DNA from 3 places in the Mesorhizobium sp. M0217 genome. Region 2 is predicted to be linked to each of the others. Evidence: predicted binding sites of a transcription regulator. Region 2 holds the regulator's gene; each other region holds the start of a gene.

Region 1 (7,276 bases), on a different contig from region 2:
CGGCCAATAAAAAACCCGCCGGCGCAACCGGCGGGTGAGGGAGGCAGAACTGCTTGAGTCGATTAAGGCGTCTGGTCAGGCAGCCAGAACCACTTTCGGTTCGACCAGCTCATAGCCGAGTGCTTCGGCGACGGCGCGATTGGTGATCTTGCCCCTGTGGACATTGAGGCCGTTGCGCAAATGGTGGTCGTCGACCAGTGCCTTCAGGCCCTTGTCGGCCAGCTGCAGGCCATAATGCAGCGTCGCGTTGTTGAGCGCGTGCGCCGAGGTCACCGGCACGGCTCCCGGCATGTTGGCGACGCAGTAGTGGATCACGCCGTCGACCTCATAGGTCGGCTCGGCATGGGTAGTGGCGTGCGAGGTCTCGAAACAGCCGCCCTGGTCGATAGCGACGTCGACCAGCACCGAGCCTTTCTTCATGCCCGACAGCATTTCGCGGGTCACCAGCTTGGGTGCAGCAGCACCCGGGATGAGCACGGCGCCGACGACGATGTCGGCCGAGAAGCATTCTTCCTCAAGCGCCTCGACTGTGGAGTAGCGGGTGTGGACGCGGCCTGTAAAGAGGTCGTCCAGCTGGCGCAGGCGCGGGATCGAGCGGTCGATGATGGTGACGTCGGCGCCGAGGCCGACCGCCATGCGGGCGGCATGCAGGCCGACGACGCCGCCGCCGAGCACGGCGACCTTGCCGGGCAGTACGCCGGGCACGCCGCCGAGCAGCACGCCGCGGCCACCATTGGCCTTCTGCAGCGCGGTCGCGCCGGCCTGGATCGACAGGCGGCCGGCAACTTCCGACATCGGCGCCAAGAGCGGCAGGCCGCCGCGGTCGTCGGTTACGGTCTCATAGGCGATTGCGGTGACGCCGGACGCGAGCAGGCCCTTGGTCTGCTCCGGATCGGGGGCCAGGTGCAGATAGGTGTAGAGGATCTGACCGTCGCGCAGCTGCGCCCATTCGTTGGGCTGCGGCTCCTTGACCTTGACGATCATGTCCGACTTGGCGAACACGTCGGCGGCGGTCCTGGCGATGGTGGCGCCGGCGGCGCGGTAGGCATTGTCATCGGCGCCGATGCCGGCGCCGGCGCCGCTTTCGACCAGCACTTCATGGCCATGCGCGACATATTCGCGGACGGAGCCCGGCGTCAGGCCGACTCGGTATTCGTGGTTCTTGATTTCCTTGGGGCAGCCGACGTGCATAGTCTTCTCCTGATCCGGCCCTTCGGGCTCGTTCCCTGTATCAAGCGAGTGAACCACGAATCGTTGCGCAGGTGTTTGCGAATGCGCTTGCGCGGGGTCACGCGTTTCGATAATCGTTGCGCGAAATCAAGGAAGTTTCGCAGGAATCACGAGCAATGCCGCTCGACAGGATCGATATCGCCATTCTCGAGGCACTGCAGAAGGATGGCCGCATACCCAATGCGGCGCTCGCCGAAAGGGTCGGCCTGTCGCAGTCGGCCTGTTCGCGCCGGCTCGACAATCTGGAGAAATCCGGCACCATCCGCGGCTATCACGCCCGGCTTTCGAATGCAGCGCTCGGCCACCAGATGACGGCGATCGTGCACATATCGCTGTCGGGACAATTCGAAAAGACGCTGTCGGATTTCGAGGCGGCGATCAAGCGCTGCCCCAATGTGCTGTCCTGCCACCTGATGTCGGGCGAATACGACTATATCCTGCGCATCGCCGCCAAGGATCTGGTCGACTATGAGCGCATCCACAAGGAGTGGCTGTCGGCGATGCCGCACGTGACCAAGATCAATTCGTCGTTTGCCCTGCGCGAGATCGTCGATCGCACGGCGATGGGCATGAAGCCGGAACTGGCCTAGCCCTGAGCAGCCTCGGTCACCAGCCTATCCATCGGAATATCGTGCGGCTGCGGGTAGATGGTGGCTATGCGCTGCAGTTCGTAGCCGACGCCGATGACCAATGGCTTGAACGGCATGGCAGCCAGCGTGCGGTCGAAGAAGCCGCCGCCATAGCCCAGGCGGTAGTTTCGCGGGTCGATGCCGACGATCGGCGAGATGACGATGTCGGGCAGCACCGGGTCGCCTTCGGCGGGGATAGGGATGTTCCAGACGCCTTTTTCCAGCCGGTCGCCAGGCACATAAGCGCGGAAGATCAGCGGCTGGCCCTTCTCGATCACGATGGGCAGCGCCGTGCGGCCGCCGCGTTCGTTGATCGACGCCATCCACGGCCGCAGGTCCGGCTCGCCGCGAAACGGCCAATAGAGGCTGACCATGCGGCCGGCAATGTCGCCGATGGTCGCGTCGAGCCCTTCGGCGATAGCCCGCGACATCGCCACCCGCGCATCGGCGGAAACCGCCAACCGTGCCGCGATCAGACGCTCGCGCTCGGCCTTGCGCCAACGGCGCACATCGGTCCAGTCGGTCAATGGCGCGCGAAATTCCGGATCGAGTTCGTGCATGAAGCAAGGCGGCGAAGAATATTGCGCCCGCCCTTTGCGATCTTTGTCATCGTCGTTGGCCATGCTTCACTCCCGTGGTTCCAGCCCCTGCAAGGCTATACCCGTCCAGGCTTGCCGACATAGGCATTCGCGACATCCGGCGACGAGTCCTGGGCAGCCTTACGCGCGGCAGTCTAGCGCGCCGCGACATTGTTGCGGTGCACAAAAATCACTAGATAAAGAGAGACAAACAGGGGTGAATGCGATGAGTGAAACCAGCCATCATGTCGTTGTCGTCGGCGCAGGGTTCGGCGGTCTCTAACTCACCCGGGCGCTGGCCGGCGCACCCGTGCGCATCACCATGATCGACAAGCGCAACCATCACCTTTTCCAGCCGCTGCTTTACCAGGTGGCGACCACCTCGCTGGCGACCTCGGAAGTTGCCTGGCCGATCCGTCATCTGCTGCGCAAGCGCGAGGACGTGACGACCCTGCTCGGCAACGTCACCGGCGTCGACCGTCCAGGCAAACGCGTGCTGCTTGAGGACGGCAGTTCTGTTCCCTACGACACGCTGGTGCTCGCCACCGGCGCGCGTCATGCTTATTTCGGCCACGACGAATGGGAGCCTTTCGCGCCCGGGCTGAAGACGCTTGAAGACGCAACCACCATTCGGCGGCGCATCCTGCTCGCCTTCGAGCAGGCCGAGCGCGAGACCGATCCGGCCAAGCGCCAGGCACTGCTGACACTGGTCATCGTCGGCGGCGGCCCGACCGGCGTGGAGCTTGCCGGCACCATTGTCGAACTCGCGCATGAAACGCTGCGCGGCGAATTCCGCAACATCGACACGCGTGAGGCGCGTGTGGTGCTGGTCGAGGCCGGAGACAGGATCCTAGCCAATTTCGCGCCAAAGCTGTCCGACTATGCGCGCAAGGCGCTGGAGCGGCGGGGCGTCACGGTCGAGCTTGGCCGCGCCGTCACGCGCCTCGATGCCGAAGGCGTCGTCTTTGGCGATACGCATCTGCAGGCGCGAACCATCCTGTGGGCCGCCGGCGTGGCGGCTTCACCCGCGGGAGAGTGGCTGGGCGCGCCGGTGGACCGGGCGGGCAGGGTAATGGTCGAGCCCGATCTGACCGTGCCGAACAGTCCTGAAATCTTCGTCATCGGCGACACCGCGCATGTCTTGCGGCCGGACGGCAAACCGGTGCCCGGCGTGGCGCCCTCGGCCAAGCAGGAGGGCAAGCATGTCGCCGCGACGATCAGGGCGCGGCTGGCCGGCGATGGCGCGCCGCGGCCTTTCCGCTACAAACATGCCGGCGACCTGGCGACGATCGGCAAGTGGGCAGCCGCGATCGATTTCGGCTCGATCAAGCTCACGGGATGGCTTGCCTGGTGGCTGTGGGGCGTGGCGCATATCTACTTCCTGATCGGTTTCCGCAACCGGCTCTCGGTGTCGCTTATTTCACCGGCCAGCGCAGCGCGCGGCTGATCACCCAGGGCGACGATGACAAGGGCTGAGGTTCTCAACCGCGGCCAAGGATATTCATCCAGCCGTCACCTTTTGCTGATCGACTGACTTCCCGATGGACATGGCCGGTTTTCGGCGCGAAGCTTCCGCCCGGGGCTGGGATCTTGTCACGTCGCTGGGAAGGAAAACCAATGCCGCATCTCAATTACCCCGTCTCCCGCCGTAGTTTTCTTGCCGGTACGGCCGCCAGCGGGGCGCTGATCATGCTCCATCCGTTTTCCGCCCGCGCGCAGGCCAATCAGGCGCATCTGAGGATCATGGAGACCACCGACATCCATGTGAATGTGCTGCCTTACGACTACTACGCCGACAAAGCCAACGACACGATGGGCCTGTCACGGACGGCCTCACTGATCGCGGCGGTGCGCAAGGAAGCCACCAATGCGATGCTGATCGACAATGGCGATCTTTTGCAGGGCAATCCGATGGGCGATTACATCGCCTATGAGAAGGGCCTCAAGGAAGGCGATCTGCATCCGATCATGAAGGGCATGAACCTGCTGGGCTATGAATGCTCGACGCTCGGCAATCACGAGTTCAATTACGGCCTGTCGTTCCTCGACAAGGTGCTGGCCGGAGCCAATTTCCCCTTCGTCTGCGCCAATCTGATCCGCGGCACCGAGCTTGCCGCCAAACCGCGCGACGACAAGCTCTACCTCAAGCCCTATGTCATCCTCGACAAGAAGATCAAGGACGGGTCGGGCGCCGAGCAGCCGATCAAGATCGGCATCATCGGCTTTGTGCCGCCGCAGATCATGGTCTGGGACCTGAAGAACCTGGAAGGCAATGTCAGGACGCGCGACATCGTCGAGGCGGCCAGGGCATGGGTGCCGCAGATCAAGGAGGAGGGCGCCGACATCGTCATCGCGCTCTCGCATTCCGGCATCGATATCAAGCAGGGCGACGGCATGGAGAACGCCTCCTTCTTCGTCGCCGGCGTCGAAGGCATCGATGCGGTGTTCACCGGCCATCAGCATCTCGTCTTCCCCGGCAAGAAGGATTTTCAGGCGCTCGAAGGCGTCGACACCGAGAAAGGCACGCTGCAGGGCAAGCCCGCCGTGATGGGCGGTTTCTGGGGCTCGCATATGGGACTGATCGATCTGCTTCTGGAACGGGACGGATCGAAATGGCGCGTAGCCTCGGCCACATCGGAGGCAAGGCCGATCTACCAGCGCGTCGACAAGGCAAACAAGCCGACGGTGGCGGACGACCAGCGCGTCGTCGATGCGCTGAAGGCGGACCATGAGGCGACACTTGCCTATGTCCGCCGACCGGTCGGCAAGACCTCGGCGCCGCTCTATTCCTATTTCGCGCTGGTCGCCGACGATCCGTCGGTGCAGATCGTCAACCAGGCGCAGAGCTGGTACCTCAAGGACATATTGAAGAGCACGCAGTGGAAGGATGTGCCGCTGCTGTCGGCGGCAGCACCCTTCAAGGCCGGCGGGCGCAACGGCGCCGACTACTATACCGACGTGCCGGTGGGCGACATCGCCATCAAGAACGTCGCCGACCTCTATCTCTATCCGAACACGGTGCGCGCCGTCGAAATCACCGGCGCGCAAGTGAAGGAATGGCTGGAAATGTCGGCCGGCATTTTCAGGAAGATCGAGCCGGGCAAGGCCGACCAGGCGCTCATCGACACCGAATTCCCGTCCTACAATTTCGATGTGATCGATGGCGTCAGCTACGGAATAGACCTGTCGCAGCTGCCGAAATACGATGCCAAGGGTGGCGTCGCCAATGCCGGCTCGAACCGCATCGTCGGCCTCAGCTTCGACGGCAAGCCTATTGATCCGGCAGCGAAATTCGTCGTCGCCACCAACAATTACCGCGCCGGCGGTGGCGGCAATTTCCCCGACATCAATGCCTCGAAGATCATCTACGAGGCGCCTGACACCAACCGCGACGTGATCGTGCGCTACGTCGTCAGCGAAGGCACGATCAATCCCTCGGCCGACGACAATTGGTCGTTCACGCCGCTGCCCGGCACCAGCGTCGTGTTCGAGACCGGCCCCAAAGCGAAGGATTTTATATCGGGAGTGAAATCGCTCAAGATCGAGCCGGCCGGCGAGGGCGAATCCGGGTTTGCGAAGTATCGCATCCTGCTTTGAGGCAACGTGCAGCTAACAGGGAAAACGAGCGGGCATACGCCCGCTCAATCACGCTTCGGATCAGGCTTTGTAGACCACTTGGCGCACGTCGATGTAGCTGGCTCTAAAGCCGGCTTCGCAATAGTGGAGATAAAATTCCCAAAGCTTCTTGAAGCGGTCGTCGAAGCCGAGCGGGACGATCTTTTCCCACGACGCCCAGAAGCGGTTGCGCCATTCGGCAAGCGTGCGGGCATAGTCGTCCGGAAAGACGCGCTCGCGCAGATGGGCAAGGCCATGGTCGCTGCCCAGCGTCTTCAGGATCGACGGCGTCGGCAGCATGCCGCCTGGGAAGACATAGCGCTGGATGAAATCCGGCCTCGCCCGATAGGTGTCGTAGGCGGCCTCGTTGATGGTGATGATCTGCAGGCCGGCGGTGCCGCCGGGCCTCAAGCACGCCTTCATCTTGCCGAAAAATACCGGCCAATATTTTTCGCCGACCGCCTCGAACATCTCGATCGAGGCGATGCGGTCGTAAGTGCCCGTTTCGTCTCGGTAATCCTGCAGCTTGATGTCGACCTTGTCAGACAGTCCCGCCTTCTGGATGCGCGCCTTGGCGAAATCGTGCTGTTCGCGGCTGATGGTCAGGCCGGTGACGCGGCAGCCGATCTCGCGCGCGGCAAATTCGGCAAAACCGCCCCAGCCGCAGCCGATCTCGAGCACATGGTCCTTCTTGCCGATGCCGGTATCCTTGGCCAGCGCGCGGTATTTGGCGGCCTGAGCGCTTTCCAGGTCGTTGGCGCCGGTCGCATAGAGCGCCGACGAATAGGTCATGCTGGGATCGAGCCATTGCTTGTAGAAGGCGTTGCCGAGATCGTAATGCGCCGAGATGTTGCGCTTCGAGCCGGTGCGGGTGTTTTCGTTGAACCAGTGGCGGATGCGCTGGACCGTGTTGATGAGCCAGTTGGCGCCGCCGGCAATGCGTTCCCCAACGGCCGAGTTGACGACGAACAGTTCGAGGAAGCTGGTTACATCAGGGCTTTCCCAGTCGCCGTCCATGTAGGATTCGGCAACGCCGATGGTGCCGCCGGAAAAGGCACGGCCGGGCAGGCGCCAGTTCTTCAACACCAGCTCGGCATCCGGCCCGGGTCCGTTGCCGCCGACAAGCACCGCCCGGCCATCCGGCATCCTCACCTTCAGCGAACCGCGCGGCAATTTCATCGCCGCCGACAGCACCATGCGCGCCTTGGCCGGCAGGCCCTTGAC
Region 2 (7,276 bases):
TCGGCCGCCAGCGCGCAGCGGCGCAGGATACCGGCAAGGTCAAGCCGCATTCGCGCGCGCATTATCATGGCTGGTGGGCCTTTCTGCTCGCGGTCCTGCCTGCCGTCCTGCTGCTCGCCGTCTGGGATATCGGCTCTTCCTTCTATCTCGACCGGCACATCCATGCCGCTTTGCCCGAGCGCACCGCCGACACAAAGGTGGCCAGCGAAGCGCTCGACGCCAGCCTGGTGAAGAGCCTGGCCAAGGGCCTGCGCCGGCTCGATGGCGATACCGCACTTCCCGCTACTTTCGCCGAATTGCAGCCGCTGCTCGCCGCCAAGGGCGTGGCACTGGCCAGCGACACACAGGACTATATGATCCCGATCGCGGTCGAGGCGAACCAGGTCCAGGACCGGCTCGGCCTGTTCGGCGCCGTGCTGACCTTCGCGCTGTCGGTCGCCGGCGCCTTCTATGCGCTGAGGCAGATCGCGCCGCGCGCCAGGGCGCGCAACAATGTCGAGAAGCTGATGCTGTGGGGGCTGCTTGCGGCCTCGACCATCGCCATCCTGACCACGGTCGGCATCGTGCTGTCGATGCTGTTCCAGACCATCACCTTCTTCGAGAGCGTGTCGCCGATGAGCTTCTTCTTCGGCACGGTGTGGGATCCGCGTTTCGCCGCCGCCGGTTCCGGCGGCAGCCAGGGTCAGTTCGGCCTGATCCCGCTTCTTGCCGGCACGCTCTACATCGCCGCCGTCGCCCTTCTGGTGGCAGTGCCGGTCGGGCTGATGTCGGCGGTCTACATGTCCGAATATGCCTCGCGCGGTGTGCGCTCGGTGGTCAAGCCGGCGTTGGAACTGCTGGCCGGCATTCCGACCATCGTCTACGGCATCTTCGCCGTTGTCACGCTCGGACCGTTCTTGCGCGACCTGTCGGCGGCACTCACCGGCGGCTCGCCCTTCATCCAGGGCCAGAGCATCTTCACCGCCGGTCTGGTGATGGGCGTCATGCTGATCCCGGTCGTGTCCTCTTTGTCCGACGACATCATTACCGCGGTGCCGCGCGCAATGCGGGACGGCTCGCTCGGCCTCGGTGCCACGCGCTCCGAGACGATCAAGCGGGTGATCCTGCCGGCGGCACTGCCCGGCATCGTCGGCGCCATCCTGTTGACGGCGTCGCGCGCCATCGGCGAGACGATGATCGTCGTGCTGGCGGCGGGCGTCGCCGCCAATCTGACGGCCAATCCGTTCGAGGCGATGACGACCATCACCGTCAAGATCGTCAACCAGCTGACCGGCGATCTCGAGTTCAACTCGCCGCAGACGCTGGTCGCCTTCGCGCTCGGCCTGACGCTGTTCGCGCTGACGCTGGTGATGAACATCGTCGCCCTCTACATCGTGCGCAAGTACCGGGAGCAGTACGAATGACCGACATCCCCCTGGACACGATGGCGGGTGCCGTCGCGCGTCCGCGCCGCGACATCGGGCTGAAGGCGCGCTATGCCGCCGAACGCCGGTTCCGCATCTATGGCGTGATTGCGATCTCGGTGGGCCTGGCGTTCCTGGCCATCATGTTGATCACCATCGTCTCGAAAGGCTACACCGCCTTCTGGCAGACGACGGTGACGCTGCCGGTCACCTTCGACGAGAAGGTGATCGATCCCTCCGGCAAGCGCGCGACCGACCCTACCGTGCTGATCAAGGCGAACTATCCCAAGCTCGCCGAAAACGCGCTGGTGGCCAAGCTCGGCATCGATCCGGCCAACAAGCCGATGATGCTGAAGCTCAAGGGCTTCCTGTCGGAAGGCGCCCGCGTCCAGCTGCGCGACATCGTCTCCGCCGATCCGTCGGTGATCGGCAGGACGCGTGACGTCGACATCCTGGCTGCCGCGAACCTCGACTCGGCCTTCAAGGGCCAGATCGACCTCGGCGTCGATGAAGCGCGCCGCAAGGTGTCCAACCAGCAGATCGACTGGATGAACAAGCTTAAAGCCGACGGCGTGATGGCCGAGCATTTCAACACCGGCCTGTTCACCTATGGCGCCTCCAGCCGGCCCGAAACGTCGGGCATGGGCGTGGCGATCATCGGCTCGTTCTACATGATGGTGATCGTGCTGTTGCTGGCGCTGCCGATCGGCGTCGCCGCCTCCATCTATCTGGAGGAGTTCGCCAAGAAGAACCGCTTTACGGACCTGATCGAAGTCAACATCAACAATCTCGCGGCGGTGCCGTCGATCGTCTTCGGTCTGCTTGGCCTTGCCGTGTTCATCAACTTCCTCGGCATGTCGCGCTCGGCTTCCTTCGTCGGCGGCCTGGTGCTGACCTTGATGACATTGCCGACCATAATCATCGCCACGCGCGCCGCCCTCGCCGCGGTGCCGCCGTCGATCCGCTCGGCGGCCCTAGGTCTCGGCGCCTCCAAGATGCAGATGGTGTTCCATCACATCCTGCCGCTTGCCGCCCCAGGCATCCTTACCGGCACCATCATCGGCCTGGCGCGTGCGCTCGGCGAGACAGCACCGCTGCTCTTGATCGGCATGGTCGCTTTCGTCGCCGATTATCCGACGACGCCTTTCGATCCGGCGACCGCGCTGCCGGTTCAGATCTATATGTGGGCAAACGAGGCTGAGCGCGCTTTTGTCGAGCGCATGTCCGGCGCCATCATCATCCTGCTCGTCTTCCTCATGGCCATGAACATCACCGCGATCGTGCTCCGGCGCCGGTTCGAGCGGCGCTGGTAGAAAAAAGGCAATTTGGTATGAACATCATGACCGAACAGTCCCTTGAGAATGCAGTGGGCGACAAAATGAACGCCAAGTCGAACGAAGTCATCAAGATGCGCGGCGACAAGGTCGGCGTGTTCTATGGCGAGAAGCAGGCGTTGTTCGACGTCAATCTCGACGTCCGCCAGAACCAGGTGACGGCGCTGATCGGCCCGTCCGGCTGCGGCAAGTCGACCTTCCTGCGCTGCCTCAACCGCATGAACGACACCATCGATTCGGCGCGGGTGACCGGCAAGATCACGCTCGATGAAGACGACATCTACGACAAGAACATCGATGTCGTCGAACTGCGCGCCCGCGTCGGCATGGTGTTCCAGAAACCCAACCCGTTCCCGAAGTCGATCTACGAGAACGTCGCCTACGGCCCGCGCATCCATGGGCTGGCCAAGCGCAAGTCCGACATGGACCAGATCGTCGAGCAGAGCCTGAAGAAGGCGGCGATCTGGAACGAGGTCAAGGACCGCCTGCAGGAGCCCGGCACCGGCCTGTCCGGCGGCCAGCAGCAGCGCCTGTGCATCGCGCGCGCCATCGCCGTGTCGCCGGAGGTGATCCTGATGGACGAGCCCTGCTCGGCGCTCGATCCGATCGCCACCGCCCGTGTCGAGGAGCTGATCGACGAACTGCGCCAGAACTACACGATCGTCATCGTCACCCACTCGATGCAGCAGGCGGCGCGCGTGTCGCAGCGCACGGCGATGTTCCATCTCGGCTATCTCGTCGAGGAGGGCGCCACCGACAAGATGTTCACCAACCCCGACGACAAGCGCACCCAGGACTACATTACCGGCCGCTTCGGCTGAGCCGTCCGGCGGGTGAATTTTCAGGCACGAGGACCAAGATCATGGGTGAACATACCGTCGCCTCCTTCGATGAAGAGCTCGGGCAGATCAGCAAGCTGATCCGCGACATGGGCGATCTGGCAGGCTCGATGGTCAGCGGCTCGACCAGGGCGCTGCTCAATTCGGACAATGCGCTGGCACAGCGTGTCGTTTCCGACGACGCCATCATGGATGCGCGCCAGCGCGAACTGGACGACCGCGCCATCACGCTGATCGCCAAGCGCCAGCCGATGGCCAACGATCTGCGCGCCGTGGTCGGCTCGATCCGCATGGCCGGCGACCTCGAGCGCATCGGCGATCTCGCCAAGAACATCGCCAAACGCGTCGGCACCGTGGGCTTGAGCGTCACGCCGCGCGACCTCTCGCACTCCATCGATGCCATGGCGCAGCTGGTGCTGATCCAGGTGCAAGGCGTCGTCGAGGAATATGCCGCCACCGATGCGGCAGCTCTTGCAAAACTCAGGAATGACGACGAGCGCATCGACGTCAAATACACGTCCGTGTTTCGTGAGCTCTTGACCTACATGATGGAAGACCCTCGCAACATCACCGCCTGCACGCATCTCTTGTTCTGCGCCAAGAATCTTGAGCGCATCGGCGATCATGTCACCAACATCGCCGAAAATGCGTATTATGTGCTGACCGGCCAGCAATTGCCCGCCAATCGTCCGAAGCAGGACGAGACGGCGATGGCCACGCCGGCCTGATGAGGGTGAACTGCCTATGATCGCGCCACGCATCATGGTCGTGGAGGACGAGGAGCCGCTAGGCGTGCTCCTCCGCTACAACCTCGAATCCGAAGGCTATCACGTCGAGGTGGTGACACGCGGCGACGAGGCCGAGATCCGCCTGCAGGAAAACGTGCCCGATCTCCTGGTGCTCGACTGGATGGTGCCCGCTGTTTCCGGCATCGAGCTCTGCCGGCGGCTTAGAGTGCGGCCCGAAACCGAGCGGCTGCCGATCATCATGCTGACCGCGCGCGGTGAGGAAAGCGATCGCGTGCGCGGCCTGTCCACCGGTGCCGACGACTATCTGGTCAAGCCATTCTCGACGCCGGAGTTCATGGCGCGCGTGAAGGCGCTGCTGCGCCGGGCCAAGCCGGAAGTGCTGTCCAGCGTGCTCAAGGTCGGCGACATCGTGCTCGACCGCGAGTCGCACCGTGTCTACCGCAAGAAGAGCGAGATCAGGCTCGGACCGACCGAGTTCCGGCTGCTCGAATTCATGATGCGCCATCCCGGCCGCGTGTTCTCGCGCAGCCAGCTGCTCGACAATGTCTGGGGCGAGACGATCTACATCGACGAGCGAACCGTCGACGTCCATGTCGGGCGCTTACGCAAAGCGGTCAACAACGGCCGCATGCCGGATGTCATCCGTACCATTCGCGGCGCCGGCTACGCGATCAGGGAAGACTAGGATGCTGCGCGTCGCGCCGTTGCCGGCCATTCAGGCGACATGCTTGCCGGATTTGGCCTGAATGCCCGGCGCGAAAATCTCCTGATCGACGAAGCCGAGCGCGCGCATGGCACAGCCTTCGCGGATCAGCGGCAGCTCGTTGGGCTCGGTGTCGAAGGAGATCGATTTCGAGTGCTGGCCGCCGGCGGTCTGGGCGATCGCTTCGCGCAATGCCGGCTCGATCAGGTCGAAGGCGGCGGCGCTGACGCCAACCATGGCGACAGGCGCCGGGTCGATCAGCGCAAACAGGCTGCCGAGGCCGAAGCCGAGCGCCTCACCGGCCTTGCGATAGGCTTCGCGCTCCGGGCCATCGGTTTCGCGGGCGCGCGCGGCGAGTGCGCGCATATCAGCGTCGCCGATATCGACCGGCTCGGCATCTTCGCTCATCATTTTGGCGCTGCGCCAGATGGCGTAGTTTCCGGCATAGGCCTCGACGCAGCCGCGCCGCCCGCAGCGGCAGAGCGCGCCGCCCGGACGGTGGATCATGTGGCCGAACTCGCCGCCCGAGGAATGGGTGCCGGTGAACAGATCGCCTTTCAGCACCAGCCCCATGCCGATGCCGTGCGACAAGAGGATCGCGATGAAATTGTCGCGGTAGCGCTCGGGCTGGCGCCATTGCAGGGCCACCGCCATCATATTGCAGTCGTTCTCCATGGTGGCAGGAATGCCGAATTCCGCTTCCAACATGTCGGCGAAGGCAATGTCGGTCAGTGGCGTGATTGGCGACCACAGCATGGCCCGCGCCTGCGAATCGGTGATGCCCTGGATACCCATGGCAATGCGGGCGATGCTCTGGACATCGAGGTCCGGGTCCGCGAGACGCCGCCCGACGATTGCTACGCATTCGCCGATCAGCTCGTCGCGCGGCATGGTCAGCGTGTCGAGCCGGCGCTGTTCTTCCGCGACCACCTGGCCGGCATAGTCGATGACGGTGACGGAGAGGAAGTTCAGCGACAGCACCACGGTCATGACCGCCGCCGCTTCCGGGTTGAGGCCAAGGCCGACCTGCGGCCGGCCGCGTTTCAGCGAGCCGGTCTCGCCAGGCTTGCCTTCAATCAGGATGCCTTCTTGAATTAGATCAGACGAGATTGCCGATATCGTCGAATGGCTGAGGCCGGTGGTCGCCGCAATCTCGGTCCGCGACGGCTGGCCGGCCCGGCGCACGGCCGAAATCACCATCGCACGGTTGCGACGGCGCAGATCGTCGTGGCGGATCCCAACCGACATTTGTTTTCCTCCCGGCCTCCTCGCGCCTCATGATAGTGAAGGCGTTCGACGGCACCAGCCAAATATTGGCAGACGCCGGCAGCCCTGTCATTGTTTATTGCGGAGCTCGAAAAAATTCGGCAACGCCATCAGAATCCATCATAATCGATGTTGACAGTGCCTTATCATTGAACCAGTATTTTTTCGAGGCTCGAAAAAATGGAGCCTCTTTGTGCAGGCCTTCGGGCCGGTTTTGTCGCGCCGTGGGCGGCGCAGGGAGGGTTATAATGAACAGATTTGCAGCCGCCATGCTGGCGGGTGTCGCCATGTCGCTGGCGCTGATGTCGGTCGCGCAGGCGAAGGACAAGGTCATCGGCGTGTCGTGGTCGAACTTCCAGGAAGAGCGCTGGAAGACCGACGAGGCGGCGATGAAAACGGCGATCGAAGCCGCCGGCGACAAGTACATTTCGGCCGACGCGCAGTCCAATCCCGGCAAGCAGCTGACCGACGTCGAAAGCCTGATCTCGCAGGGCGCCAACTCGCTGATCATCCTGGCGCAGGACGCCTCGGCCATCGGCCCGGCGGTGCAGAAGGCGCTGGACGAAGGCATTCCGGTCGTCGGCTATGATCGCCTGATCGAGAACAAGGACGTCTTCTACCTGACCTTCGACAACAAGGAAGTCGGCCGCATGCAGGCCCGCGAAGTGTTCAAGGCGAAGCCCGAAGGCAACTATGTCTTCATCAAGGGCTCGGGCTCGGATCCGAATGCCGATTTCCTGTTCTCGGGCTCGATGGAAGTGCTCAAGGAAGCCATCGACTCGGGCAAGATCAAGAATGTCGGCGAGGCCTATACCGATGGCTGGCTGCCGGCCAACGCCCAGAAGAACATGGAACAGTTCCTGACCGCCAATGACAACAAGGTCGATGCCGTGGTTGCGGCCAATGACGGCACCGCCGGCGGCGTTGTCGCCGCGCTGACGGCGCAGGGCCTTGCCGGAACGGTTCCGGTCTCGGGCCAGGA
Region 3 (7,276 bases), on a different contig from region 2:
AGGTCGGTGTAGACGCTGGATATGCCATCGGCATGGGCTGCCTGGCAGAGGGCGGCGAGGGCGAATGGAACAAGCAGCAGGGTTCGCATGCGGACTTTTCCCTTGAGGTTGGCCCCAGCCTATCGCCAAATTTGCGGCCGGCCTAGCGTGCCAATCTCAACGTTGGCGCCGCCCACATCGCCCTGCCGGGCAATTCTCCCCCTGAACGGGAGAAAGTGGCCGGCTGCGCCGCTGGCGACAACCTTGCAACGCTGGCAATTGGCGAAATCGTGATGAGAGCGTTCCTCGCCCCATTTCCGGGAAAGGATGCCGTTAGGTGAGGGCGGCGCCAACGTTCGAAATGTTATTTCTTCAAGCTCGCCTCGATCAGCAGGTCGGCGTTGCGGGCCACCGATTGCGCCGGGCCGCCTAGGCCGAAGAGCTGGCCGCTGATATAGGCGCCTTCGATCAACAGCAGCAGGCCGTCGCCGAGCGTGTCAGGGTCTTTAGCGCCCATCGCTGCGGCCATGGCGCGCAGGCGGTGGCGCAGCTCCTGCTTGTTGGCCTCGCTGACGACACGCGCCGGATGGCCATGTTCGGGATATTCCACCGCCGCGTTGGTCATGCCGCAGCCGCGATAGTCCGGCCTTTGCGTGCGCTTGCCGACGCGAGTCAGGAAAGCCCTGAGCTGTGCGCGCGGGTCGCCGGGGTGGGCAGCCACGGCTTCGTCGAAACGCTCCCAATACTCACGGTCATATTGCCTGAGATAGGAAGCGGCGAGCTCGTCCTTGGAGGGAAAGCTGCGGTAGAGGCTGGGCTTGGTGACGCCGGCGCGCTTGACGATCTCGTCGACGCCGATCGCCCGGATGCCGCGGCGGTAGAACAGGTCGTACGCCACGTCGAGGATTTTCTTGGCAGCCTTGGGCGGTGCCACTGCATGACCGTCCTTGATGGTCAGTTCAAAATTTTTGTCCGTTGGCATGGTATGACTCGATTGACGTGTTACCGATCGGTACGTATACAGGTCCTCACCCTGCAACGTACCGGTCAGTAACATGATAGCTCAATCCCGTCCGTTTGGCCAGCGCTACGCTTTCGTCGTGGTTGGCGTCATCTTCCTCTGCCTGTTGATCGCGGCCGGGCTTCGTTCCGCACCCTCGGTGATGATGCTGCCGTTGGATAAAAGCTTCGGCTGGGGGCGCGATACGGTTTCGATTGCCGCCGCGATCGGCATCTTCCTTTACGGCCTGACCGGGCCGTTTGCCGCCGCATTGATGGAGCGTATCGGCTTGCGCCGCACGCTGCTTGCCTCGCTTGTGATCATGTCGGGCTCGACCGCGCTCAGCCTGCTGATGACCGAGCCATGGCACCTGTTCCTCACCTGGGGCGTGTTTTCCGGCATCGGCTCCGGCGCGGTCGCCACCGTGCTCGGCGCCACCATCGTCAACCGCTGGTTCAAGACCAATCGCGGCTTGGTGATGGGGCTGATGTCGGCCTCCAGCGCCACCGGCCTCTTGGTGTTCCTGCCGCTGCTGGCATCGCTCGCCCAGTCGGGCGGCTGGCAGCCCGTCGCTACCGCCGTCTCGATCGCCACCGCCTGTCTTCTGCCGCTGGTCTGGCTGTTGGTTCCGGAGCGTCCCGCTTCGATCGGCATGGTGCGCTATGGCGCCGGGGCCGATGACGTGCCGCCGGTATCGCCGGCATCGCAAGGCAATTTCCTGGCGCATACGCTCAACACGCTGCGCCGCGCTGCCGGCACCCGCGTCTTCTGGTATCTGTTCGCCACCTTCTTCATCTGCGGCTTCACCACCAACGGGCTGGTCGGCACGCATCTGATCTCCTTCTGCGGCGATATGGGCATCCCCGAGGTACAGGCCGCGGGCCTGCTGTCGCTTATGGGCATTTTCGACCTGATCGGGACGACGCTCTCGGGCTGGCTCACCGACCGTTTCGACCCGCGCAAGCTGCTCGGCGTCTACTACGGCATTCGCGGTCTGGCGCTGATCTATCTGCCCTATTCCGGCTTCTCGGCGACCAGCCTGATCATCTTCGCGGTGCTCTACGGTCTCGACTGGATCGCCACCGTGCCGCCGACGCTCAGGCTCGCCAACGAGGCCTTCGGTGACCGCAGCGGCCCGATCGTGTTCGGCTGGATCGTAGCCGGCCACCAAGTCGGCGCCGCCACCGCCGCCGCCTTCGGCGGCACCATGCGCGAATTGCAGGGCAATTACGAACTGGCTTTCCTGATCGCCGGCATGACGGCGATCGTGGCTGCGTGTCTGTCGCTGCTGATCAATACGAGCAGGCCGGCTTTCGATCCGGAGCCGCAAGCGGCGTAAGGCGCGGTACTAATCTCCCCCCTCAGGGGGGAGATGGCCGCGAAGCGGCCAGAGGGGGTCCGTGCGACCGGACTCAGCCTCTTGCGCAGAGGTCGGCGCTCCAAGCGAGGCGACCCCCTTCTGTCGCCTTCGGCGACATCTCCCCCCTCAAGGGCGGAGATCACCTGTCGATTGTTATCAAAGTTTCATCTTCCCGGGATGTGGCTGAAACATTGAAGCTGGAGCTTGCTGGCACCGTTCGAAGCCATCAGGAGACAGCCATGAACAAGATCTCGTTGACCCGCCGCGCTTTCGTCACCTCTGCCAGCGCCGCCGGTCTGCTCGGCGCATCGGGGCTCGCTTTGCCCTATTATTCGCGCGCCAGCCAGCGCCCGGCCTTCACCCATGGCGTCCAGTCCGGCGATGTCGATGCCTCGAGCGGCATGGTGTGGACGCGCACCGACCGGCCTTCGCGCGTCATGTTCGAAGTGTCGTCGACGGAAAACTTCGCCAATGCGACGCGGCTGGCGCCGCTCGATACCTCGCCGGCCAGCGACTTCACGGTCAAGCGCCTGCTTACCGACCTCGCCTCCGACCAGGATATCTTCTACCGGATGACTGCCGCCGACCTGTCGGATATCAACGCCGTTTCCGAACCGATCGTCGGCCGTTTCCGCACAGCACCCGCCTCGAAGCGCGACATAAAATTCGCCTGGTCGGGCGACACGGCCGGCCAGGGCTGGGGAATCGATGAGACCGGCATGAAAACCTACGCCACCATCGCCAGGCACACGCCGGATTTGTTCCTGCATTCCGGCGACACCATCTATGCCGATGGCGCCATGAAGGACGAGGTAGACCTGCCTGGCGGCGGCAAGTGGAAAAACGTCGTCCTGATCGACGGCAAGCGCAAGGTGGCCGAGACGCTGGATGAGTACCGCGACCAGTGGAAATACAACATGATGGACAAAAACGTTCTGGCCTTGAGCGCCATCTGCCCGACCTTCTACCAGTGGGACGATCACGAGGTGCTGAACAACTGGTCGGATTCGAAGAATCTCGGCGCCGACAGCCGCTACACCGAAAAATCCATCCATGTGCTCGCGGCGCGTGCGGCGCGCGCCTTCCATGAGATGACGACGATCCGCTACGAGCCGTCCGAGCCCGGCCGCGTCTACCGCAAGATCGCGCATGGGCCGCTGCTCGACGTGTTCTTCCTCGACATGCGCTCCTATCGCGGCCCGAACGGCCCCGACATGCAGGAGGACATGACGCCGCAGCCACGCATGCTGGGCGAACAGCAGACGAAATGGCTGAAGCGCGAGCTGACGAATTCCAGGGCGACCTGGAAGATCATTGCCGCCGACATGCCGCTCGGCCTCGTCGTCTGGGACGACGGCGCCAAGAAGGTCGGCGCGGAAGCCATCAGCAATGGCGACAATGGCCTGCCCAAAGGCCGCGAGCTCGAGATCGCCGACCTGTTGCGCTACATCAAGACTGCCGGCATCACCAACACGGTCTGGTTGACCGCCGATGTCCACTACACGGCGGCGCACTATTACAACCCCGACAAGGCGCGGTTCCAGGATTTCAATCCTTTCTGGGAATTCGTCTCGGGCCCGATCCACGCCGGTACCTTCGGTCCCAATGATTTCGACATGACCTTCGGCCCGGAGCTGAAATTCATCAAGGCGCCGACCACCGAACAGGGCCAGAACCTGCCACCCTCGGCCGGCCTGCAGTTCTTTGGCCTGGTGGACATTTCAGGGGCGACAGAGCAGCTGACCGTGCGGCTGATGGATCGCGACGACATCGAGCTTTACAAGGTGACGCTCGATCCGGTGCGGTCGGCGTAAGCCTTTGGGCCGGTGCGAAGGATCGCTATGCCTGGAATGGGCAGCCGTCAGTCCGGGTAGCAAACCGTCGGAATCTTCGGCCACACCGCGCTGTCGCAGCCTGCAACCCGCTGCCTCTGCTTGAAAGAGGCGCTGACCGGGCCGGTGACCACGGGGTCGACGCCATCAGGGGCGTCGGCAAACATCTGCTCGGCCGTCCGGTCGGGCGACGAAGCCGGATTGGCTTCCTTCACCGTGGCGGCCGATTGAGCGGCATTGGCCGCCAGCACGGCAGCGAATGCGACCGAAGCGATGAGGGGCCAAAATCGGTTGAGTTTGTCGGTCATGAATTTCGAACTACCCGGGCCCAGAAAGGTTCCCGCCTTGGTTAACAAAACCATCTCACACCGAGATGCTTAAGATTTGATGAGTATTTGGTGGTGCGCCTCCTCTTTCGCAATTGCGAAAAACCCTGTATGAGCCGCGCAACCGAAAGAGGCGGCGCCTTCTGGCCTGCTGCCTGCAACGCTCCCGAGACCACAAAATGAAAATTCGTAATATCGCGATCATCGCGCACGTCGACCATGGAAAAACCACCCTCGTCGACCAATTGCTGCGGCAATCCGGTTCCTTCCGCGACAATCAGCGCGTCGCCGAGCGCGCCATGGATTCCAACGACCTCGAAAAGGAACGCGGCATCACCATCCTGGCCAAGGCGACCTCGGTCGACTGGAAGGACACCCGCATCAACATCGTCGACACGCCCGGCCACGCCGATTTCGGCGGTGAGGTCGAGCGCATCCTGTCGATGGTGGATTCGGCGATCGTGCTGGTCGACGCCGCCGAAGGCCCCATGCCGCAGACCAAGTTCGTCGTCGGCAAGGCGCTCAAGGTCGGCCTGAAGCCGATCGTCGTCATCAACAAGATCGACCGTCCGGACGCCCGCCACGTCGAAGTGGTCAACGAGGTGTTCGACCTGTTTGCAGCGCTTGACGCCACCGACGAGCAGCTCGACTTCCCGATCCTCTACGGTTCTGGCCGCGATGGCTGGGTCTCGGAAAATCCGGAAGGCCCGAAGGACCAGGGCCTGGCGCCGCTGTTCGACCTCGTCATCAAGCATGTGCCGGAGCCGACCGTTCATCCCGGCCCGTTCCGCATGATCGGCACCATCCTGGAAGCCAATCCATTCCTCGGCCGCATCATTACCGGCCGTATCGAGAGCGGCACGCTGAAGTCCAACCAGGCGGTCAAGGTGCTGCACCATGACGGCACCCAGATCGAAACCGGCCGCATCTCCAAGATCCTCGCTTTCCGTGGCCTCGAGCGCCAGCCGATCGAAGAGGCGCAGGCGGGTGACATCGTCGCCATTGCCGGCCTGTCCAAAGGCACCGTCGCCGACACGTTCTGCGACCTGGCGGTGACCGAGGCGTTGCATGCGCAACCGATCGATCCGCCGACCGTGACCATGTCTTTCCTGGTCAATGATTCGCCGCTCGCCGGCACTGAAGGCGACAAGGTGACCAGCCGCGTCATCCGCGACCGCCTGCTGCGAGAAGCCGAAGGCAATGTCGCGCTCAAGATCGAGGAATCGCCCGACAAGGATTCGTTCTTCGTTTCCGGCCGCGGCGAATTGCAGCTGGCCGTGCTGATCGAGACGATGCGCCGCGAAGGCTTTGAAATCGCCGTGTCGCGTCCGCGCGTCGTCATGCAGAAGGGCGAGAACGGTGAATTGCTGGAGCCGGTCGAGGAAGTCGTCATCGACGTCGACGAGGAGCACGCCGGCATCGTCGTGCAGAAGATGTCGGAGCGCAAGGCCGAGATGGTCGAGCTGCGGCCTTCGGGCGGCAACCGTCAGCGCATCGTCTTCCACGCGCCGACGCGCGGACTGATCGGCTACCAGTCGGAACTGTTGACCGACACGCGCGGCACCGCCGTGATGAACCGGCTGTTCCACGCCTACCAGCCCTACAAGGGCGAACTGCCGGGCCGCACCAACGGCGTGCTGATCTCCAACGAACAGGGCGAGGCAGTGGCCTATGCCATGTGGAACCTCGAAGACCGCGGCCCGATGGTCATCGACCCGGGCGTCAAGGTCTATCAGGGCATGATCATCGGCATCCATAGCCGTGACAACGACCTCGAAGTGAACGTGCTGAAGGGCAAGAAGCTGACCAACATCCGCGCCGCCGGCAAGGACGAGGCGGTGAAGCTGACGCCGCCGATCCGCATGACGCTGGAGCGCGCGCTGGCCTGGATCCAGGACGACGAGCTGGTCGAGGTGACGCCGAAGACCATCCGCCTGCGCAAGCTCTATCTCGACCCGAACGAGCGCAAGCGCTTCGAGAAGTCGGCCAAAGTGGTCGGCGCGGCGTAACGGTTTTTGTTTTGGCGAGATGGGGACGACCCAACCCATCGTCTCGCCGAATGGGACAGGCTTCCCACTGGGAGCAGCCTGGCGCCCAGCCAGCCCAGCGGTGTCTCTTCAAAGGACCACAGCGGAAGCTCATAGTGTCATGATATTCTCGTTCCTCTCACTCCTCCGCACGGTATGCTAGCTGTGGGTGGAGGCGAGGAAACGGGTGTGCGAAATGCCGTTCGGGATTTCGTGCGGAGTCTTATGCAAGACGACACGCGGCGAAGGCTCGCAGCCCACAAAAAGCTTGTTGGATTTGGCAACGCGGCACTGCCGGCGATCGAGTATGAGCTGGCAAAGATCGATCTGGGTAAGGTTTCCCATCGCGAAGTTTCAACGGTTGTGGCGGGCCTCGCTACTGCCCTGCACGATATTAACGAAGATGCATCTCGACGATATATTTCGGATTCGCTTGCAGGACCGATAACTCCCCTTATGCGCGCTGCGCTCCGCAGCATCGTTCGCTTTGCGATGGACGACTGGCTGCGGTCTTCAGTTGGCGACATCACTGTTCTGGAGCATGGCAAGCTCGACAGTGGTTTGGAGGCGGCGCGGCACATTGGCCACTGGCTTGCAAATGTACCTGCAGCCGATCTGATTGGCATTTCGCGAATCTATATAATCCCGGAAATCCCCGAACCCGAGTTCGCCGGCACTTACCTCCAGACAGTATCGGTCATCGAGATTGTCTGGCGACGCCCATCCAAACATTGGATTGGCAACGCATTTCG

The links. The regulator PhoB, encoded in region 2, activates phosphate uptake and scavenging genes when phosphate is short. The targets are predictions, from matches to a motif close to TGTCATNNANCTGTCAT.
Region 1: the regulator PhoB is predicted to act here: its motif matches at 3,937-3,953, upstream of NKJ18_RS22675 (bifunctional 2',3'-cyclic-nucleotide 2'-phosphodiesterase/3'-nucleotidase).
Region 3: the regulator PhoB is predicted to act here: its motif matches at 2,491-2,507, upstream of NKJ18_RS18495 (alkaline phosphatase D family protein).

What each region holds. Positions count from the first base shown of each region.
Region 1 covers NZ_JAMYSN010000016.1:44,946-52,221, forward strand. The annotation lists gene ald (alanine dehydrogenase) at 76-1,191, opposite strand; gene NKJ18_RS22660 (Lrp/AsnC family transcriptional regulator) at 1,347-1,820, shown strand; gene NKJ18_RS22665 (5-formyltetrahydrofolate cyclo-ligase) at 1,817-2,482, opposite strand; partial or broken gene NKJ18_RS22670 (NAD(P)/FAD-dependent oxidoreductase) at 2,664-3,913, shown strand; gene NKJ18_RS22675 (bifunctional 2',3'-cyclic-nucleotide 2'-phosphodiesterase/3'-nucleotidase) at 4,055-6,034, shown strand; gene NKJ18_RS22680 (SAM-dependent methyltransferase) at 6,095-7,276, opposite strand, start outside.
Region 2 covers NZ_JAMYSN010000013.1:53,559-60,834, reverse strand. The annotation lists gene pstC (phosphate ABC transporter permease subunit PstC) at 1-1,403, shown strand, start outside; gene pstA (phosphate ABC transporter permease PstA) at 1,400-2,716, shown strand; gene pstB (phosphate ABC transporter ATP-binding protein PstB) at 2,734-3,558, shown strand; gene phoU (phosphate signaling complex protein PhoU) at 3,600-4,304, shown strand; gene phoB (phosphate regulon transcriptional regulator PhoB) at 4,321-5,010, shown strand; gene NKJ18_RS20425 (ROK family protein) at 5,041-6,276, opposite strand; gene xylF (D-xylose ABC transporter substrate-binding protein) at 6,543-7,276, shown strand, end outside.
Region 3 covers NZ_JAMYSN010000011.1:46,405-53,680, forward strand. The annotation lists gene NKJ18_RS18480 (hypothetical protein) at 1-89, opposite strand, end outside; gene NKJ18_RS18485 (TetR/AcrR family transcriptional regulator) at 344-961, opposite strand; gene NKJ18_RS18490 (MFS transporter) at 1,035-2,318, shown strand; gene NKJ18_RS18495 (alkaline phosphatase D family protein) at 2,579-4,153, shown strand; gene NKJ18_RS18500 (hypothetical protein) at 4,201-4,479, opposite strand; gene typA (translational GTPase TypA) at 4,677-6,506, shown strand; gene NKJ18_RS18510 (M48 family metalloprotease) at 6,750-7,276, shown strand, end outside.